Syntrophobotulus glycolicus DSM 8271: one gene and its partner. The protein of the gene in region 1 interacts with the protein of each later gene in a pairwise test. Links are inferred from orthologs where the notes say so. Each region holds a gene or a part of one and is shown on either strand. Other genes may lie near its edges. The genes, in order: pknB and SGLY_RS05460.

Region 1 (3,332 bases):
ATCTTCTGGAAAAGGACTGGGAGAGCATTATTCAGCAGCCTTTAAGCCCAATGGCTAATCATGCTTTTCTAAAATTTCCTCCCGGGTCAATTATGAAGGTGGTTACTTCGGAAGCGCTTTTCCTGGCGGGTCAGGATACATCTAATCTTTATCACTGTGCGGGAACGACAGTAATCAATGGTCAAACCTTTAAAGAACAAAATGATAAAATTCATGGCTGGGTGAATTATGATCTGGCTTTGGCTTATTCTTGCAATACTTATTTTGCTGAGTACGGGGTTAAAGCAGGGCAGCAGAATTTTTTGAAAGCGGCGGCAGGCTTCGGTTTTGGAAAGAGCATACCGTTTGAACTCAGTGTCCCGGAAAGCTCAATCACAAATTCTAAAAGCATGCCGGAGAATATGGATATCAATTTATTCGCGGCCAGTACTTTTGGTCAGGGGGAAGTCATGGTTACCCCCTTTCATGCGGCTTTGATCACAGCGGCCATCGCCAATCAGGGAAAGATGATGGAACCGCATATTATTGACAGAGTGGTGGATTACAAGCAAAATACGATATATACGAGCGAGGCAAAAGTCTGGCTCAACCCTCTAAGGCAAGAGGATGCTCAAAAAGTAAAAAGCGCCATGATCTTGGCGGTAAATAGCGGAACAGCCGCACCTGGAGGTATAGCAGGAGTCCAGGTGGCGGCCAAGACAGGTTCGGCGGAAACAGGGGATAATGGCAGCAATACGCATGGCTGGTATATCGCTTTTGCACCGGCCGATAACCCGGTGATTGCGGTGGCTGTGCTGGCCGAACATGGTGGAACAGGAGGAGCGGCGGCAGCTCCGATCGCAAAAGCTGTAATGGAAAAAGCGCTGGAAGGAAAGGTAGGCGGCAGGTAATTGGAGAATATATTGGGAAATAGATATAAAATCGAAGAAAAAATCGGTTCAGGCGGGATGGCCATTGTCTATAAGGCTAAAGACACCCTGCTCAACAGGCCTGTCGCGGTGAAAATCCTGAGGGAGCAGTTTGTGTCTGATGAGGGATTTGTCAGACGCTTCCGGAGGGAAGCACAATCAGCGGCCAGTTTGTCTCACCCCAACATCGTTTCAATCTATGACGTGGGGAAAGAAAACGATAACGACTATATTGTGATGGAATATGTTCATGGACGAACGTTAAAGGATATGATCCGGGAACGCGGGCCGCTGCCTGTTTCGGAAGCATTATTTATCATCAGGCAAATCGGTGAGGCCCTGGCCCATGCCCATGCCAACGAAATTATTCACCGGGATATTAAACCGCAGAATATTCTTGTCACTCCTGAGGGGAGAATCAAGGTCACCGATTTTGGCATAGCCAGAGCCGTATCGGCGGCCACCCTGACCCATACCGGAGATATTGTGGGATCTGTCCACTATTTATCGCCCGAACAGGCCAAAGGGGACCAGACCACGGCTCAATCAGATATCTATTCCCTGGGGATCATTCTCTATGAACTGGTCACCGGCCGGGTGCCTTATGACGGAGATACACCGATTACGGTCGCCCTCAAACACATTCAGGATATTCCGGAGCTGCCCGGGAAACTGGTTTCCGGTATCAGCAAACAGCTTGATGACATCATTATGAAAGCCATCGCCAAAAACACAAATGACCGTTATAAGGACATCCAGGAATTAATGGAGGATATCAATAAGCTGGAAAACGGGCAGAAAATAGAGGCTGTTCGGTTAAGTCCGGATGAAAGTCTGTCGGCAACCAGAGTACAGAAAAGAATCAGCCCGACGGGCCGGAACGATGGGAAGAAACTGAGCAAGCCGCTGATTGTAGGGTTAGCCCTGCTGGGAGTTTTCCTGATTGCCGGGCTGGTTTATGGGTTGAACAGTTTTTTTTCCTCGGAGGTAAAGGTTCCTGATCTTAAAGGCAAGACAGCCGAAGAGGCCCAGGCAGAGCTTGATGAACAAAAGCTTGTGATGGGAACTATCTCTAAAGATTATAGTTCCACCTATACTCTGGATACAATAATGGACCAGGATCCTTCTCCCGATTCTTGGGTTAAAGAAAACCGTCCGATTAACATTACACTGAGTTTAGGGCCTGAATTCCTGAAAATGCCGGATGTCACAACAGGAGCCCCGACAAAGGATGAGGCCGAAAAAATGATTCTGGACAGGAGATTTTCCAAGGAGAAAATCAAATATTATGAAGTTGCCAGCACTACTGTTTCTCAGGGAAGGGTGGTCAGCCAGGATCCGTCCGCCGGTGCCAGCTGGAACCCCAACAGCGAAGTGCGAATTTTTATCAGCAGCGGAGCCGGTCCATCCACCATGCCGAATCTGATTGGGCTGGATCTTGCAGTTGCTAAAGATTCTCTTGCGGGATATAACATTGACCTTGTGGCCCGGCGGTCTTATGATTATAATGTGAATATTGTGATTGAAACAGAGCCTACTCAGGGTCGCCCGATCAAACCCGGGGACAAAATCGAAATCATCTATTCACAGGGACCGGGGCCGGACGGCGCATAATAGACCAGGGAAGCAGAACAATTGAGGGGGAGGGGATTTATGCTTTTAAAAGGGACACTGTTGAAAGGGTATTCGGGATTTTATTATGTCTATAGTGAGGACCGTGTGTGGGAATGCTCCCTGCGCGGTCGTTTTCGTGTCAAAAAGCAGGATTTCATCCCTGGGGACAAAGTCATGATTTTGTCGGATAGGGGGATCAAGGCGACAATAGAAGAAGTGTTGGCCAGGGAAAACTCTCTGATCAGACCCAATATTGCCAATGTTGATCAAGCCTTGCTTGTTTTGGCCATGAGTACTCCGGATACGGATTTTAACTTGCTGGACAGGCTGCTTGTTCAGGTTGCTCATGCGGGAATCGAACCGGTGATTGTTTTTACAAAGTATGATTTGGCTAGAGAGAGCGACCTGTCACCATATGAATATTACAGAACAATAGGGTGCAGGGTCTTTTATGTCTCCAATATTCTTGCTCAGGGTATGGAAGAAGTCCGAGAAATTGTTCGCGGCAGAGTTTCTGTTCTGGCCGGTCCATCCGGGGCCGGGAAGTCCAGTCTGCTGAATTCACTGGAACCGAGTTTGAAGCTGAAAACAGGGTCTGTCAGTGACAAGCTTGGCAGAGGGAAACATACGACCCGTCATGTCGAGCTTTTAGAGGCGGCCAAAGGGCTGATTGCCGATACCCCGGGATTTTCATCCCTCTACCTTCCCCCCATGAGAAAGGAACAGCTCCAGGAATATTTTCCTGAATTTGGACCATACCGTAAAGAGTGCCGCTTTAAGGATTGTCTTCACGTCAAAGAGCCGGGGTGC
Region 2 (3,051 bases), 1.3 Mb from region 1 along the record:
CGGGGATGCCGCTGTCGACAATCCACATATGGGGATTCTTATCGATATATTTGCACGCTTTCTCCCCCTGAACAAAAGATGTGATGGCCAGGCCTTCCTTTTGCAGGTATAAAGAAAGCAAATGATTTAAATTCATCTCATGCACAACAAGATATACCTGATACGTCATTTACATTCTCCGATCAGCACATAAAGAATCCCTCCTTCTCCATAAGGAATAAATGTCCGTCGCGAAGAGGTCAATGACACACTTACCGAGGCACATTTATTTGCATCCATACAATGTTAATTTTTTAGGTGTCCTGATAAAATTCCCTTTTTCTCTTTTATCGGATATCATTCTTGGAATTTCCTTGGAATTTTCTCTTTCAAGCGTATATTTTTTATGAGAATGGCCGCTTTTATTCATCATCCTCCTAAACTCATATCATCTTGTCATTGCCTTCCGGTGCGATATCCTCCTGTCTGTAAACAACGGCACCCATTTGCCCCGCAACTTCTCGGTGGCGCCGCTCCATGTTCCGCCTTTGCTGTAACATTCGGACAAAGGGAAAGGATACAGTATACTTTTGTATTCTCTGTACCCTTTCCCTTTCCATTATGCACACCCGGCAGAAAGCCGCATATATAGATTTCCTGTTTCTTTCAACTGATTTAACATTAGGAGTAATAAAGGCTTAGTTCTGGGCAAATCACTTTTTATTATTTCCCAGACTATCTCTGGATCATTGGGATGTTACCTCTTTCAGTACCTGCTCCCTAATCTGAGATTTAAGGGCATTAGGGGTAACCAGATCAACTTTTCGCTCCAGTATTTCCTCTAAATACAGTTTCAGGTCGATGAACTGAAACCCTACCGGTCGGGTAAATTCAACAATAATATCAATATCACTGTCTTCTTTCTGCTCATTGCGCGCATACGACCCGAATACACCGATCTTCCCAACAGAATACCGTTCTTCAAGGATCGGTTTATATTCTTGTAACTTTTCAAATACGTTTTTATCAAGCATGGCTATCACATCCTTTCCCAAGGAATTCTTCACGAAACCAGGTTTTCCTTCCATCCGGAAAGCTTCTGCCAATATGATATACAAGAAAGGGGATTCACATGAGCAGGATTTTGCTTTCTGAGGGTTCACCCTCTCTTTCCTGTTCCCGGTTTAAATCCATTTCTAATTTTTGTGTTGCATTGTTTAACGACTTGTCCAAATTTACTAGAAAAGCTCATCATATCCCCGACTTCAGGAGGAGGCAATTGATCTCCACTTACCTAAAGGTTACAATTACAGAAGATTTTCCCCCTGATTAAAAATTTACTGTGGTTTAAAAGCGTTGATAAAATCTGTTTCGATGTCGCAGATATTTTTATATCCTGCTTCAATACCCAATAACCTTTTCAACAACAACCTTTGTTCACATGTCAGCTCTAATTCTTTATGCCATGGCAATTTTTGATGTTTTTCTCTTTTTTCATAGGAAGAATAAAGTAAATATAATAGAAAATCTCCTAAGTAAGAAAAGTCCAAATCATACGGATATTGATTGTGATCGGCCCATCTTGCCAGCCCAAAATCTATAAGATATACCTCTCCGTTATCCATCAAAACATTAGGTGTTCTGATATCTCTGTGCACAACACCATTTTCATGAAGATACCTAATAATTCTGATGAGCTGATTCCCTGTATGATAAAATTCTTCATTCGTAAATTTATGTTTATCTTTAAAAAGCAGGTCTTTTACGGTATGTCCATGCTTAAATTCCAAAATAAATCCATAGAACCCTTTTTGATTGATCACGCCTAAAAGCTCAGGGACTCTTTTATCCTTGAGCTTTGATAGGATTATTGCCTCATACATATTTTTCTTTGAATTCTTTTTCAAAATGCTTGGTTTGAACTTCTTGATGACAACGACATTACCACTGCCTGTCCTGGCAAGAAAACACGTTGCATATCTGCCTTCACCAAGGGGTCTTTCAATGGTGTATTGATCGAGTTGTTTACCGGAGTATCTTTTTGCTCTCCATAACCACATCGTTCTACCCGTTTACTTTATTGCCGCACTTCAGACAGAATTTTGCGTTTGCAGGTAATTTCTCTCCGCAGTTTGTGCAAAACAATGATTCACTAACCTTTTCCCCACATTCTAAGCAGAATTTTGAACCTGCCGGAATTTGGGCGTTACATTTACCGCAAATGACTGCACTTGCAACGGGTTGATTTTGCCCCGGCGTATTGGGGTATTGATTCCCATGATTATTGTAATGACCACCAGACCCGCTTCTCGAAGCAATCATCTTAAATAAATCCCCAAAAAATCCTTTCTTTTGGTAGTGGTCACTCCCCTGATTTCCTCTCTTATAATGCTTTCCTTTCGACGACCTTGAGAAAAAACTCATCGTTTTACACCTCTTTTTCATTTCATGATAGATGGGCTATGTGAAGGTAAATAAAAAGACCTTTAACATAACCCCCATCATGGATTATGTTAAAAGTCTCGTTACCGAATTCGGTTACAAAGCCAGGTTCGATATGATCTCCCCAGTGCATGTTGACCTTGTAATTAAAACTACTCCCCTTTAACTATGCATATAATATTACTATAAGAAGAAACAGCTTGTCAATCATCTATGGAGAATAGGGGCTGCATACCAAAGGACCCACTAAAATTCTCCCGTTTCGGTTTATCTGGACTAAGGAAAACGGTGGTATATCTTTACAAAATATTTTTACCCATATGGTTAATCTTAGTTAATCAAGTGGAAGTTGGTAGTGGTTTGGGCAATATACTAAAAAAACAAAAGTATATAAAGATATGTTATGATGAACATTAGTAGAAAAATGTGAAACAAAGAGAACTTATATTTCCATAATGTGCAAAAAAGACGATTGGTCTAGTTTGATTGCAGCAGCCCAGGCCGCCATTAGCAACAAAGGCCAATCAAAATGAGTCTTAAAATGGTATTATTCTCTATGATTAACCGAATTTCCTTTTGACTGAGACTTTAAAAAAGTCTCTTTTTTGTGTAACTTTTTCATCAGCCAAA

Evidence for each region.
Region 2: the proteins of pknB (region 1) and SGLY_RS05460 interact in binary tests that used the Bacillus subtilis proteins (3 or more experiments, as listed by UniProt). The link is inferred for Syntrophobotulus glycolicus DSM 8271 from one-to-one orthologs.

Annotation. Positions count from the first base shown.
Region 1 is NC_015172.1:2,370,865-2,374,196, reverse strand. What follows is about bases 207-3,206. They hold pknB (Stk1 family PASTA domain-containing Ser/Thr kinase), read left to right. Parts: upstream 207-890; coding sequence 891-2,522; downstream 2,523-3,206. Other genes in these bases: rsgA (ribosome small subunit-dependent GTPase A), read left to right, coding at 2,562-3,206; SGLY_RS11715 (peptidoglycan D,D-transpeptidase FtsI family protein), read left to right, coding at 207-890. Outside these bases: more of SGLY_RS11715, read left to right, coding at 1-206; more of rsgA, read left to right, coding at 3,207-3,332. UniProt on the Bacillus subtilis protein: Protein kinase that is responsible for triggering spore germination in response to muropeptides, signaling bacteria to exit dormancy.
Region 2 is NC_015172.1:1,076,155-1,079,205, reverse strand. The notes cover bases 179-2,897. They hold SGLY_RS05460 (protein kinase family protein), read right to left. Parts: upstream 2,040-2,897; coding sequence 1,317-2,039; downstream 179-1,316. Other genes in these bases: SGLY_RS05455 (zinc ribbon domain-containing protein), read right to left, coding at 2,044-2,403; SGLY_RS05465 (nucleotidyltransferase family protein), read right to left, coding at 726-1,013; SGLY_RS18085 (hypothetical protein), read right to left, coding at 266-412. In the rest of the region: SGLY_RS05470 (response regulator transcription factor), read right to left, coding at 1-169.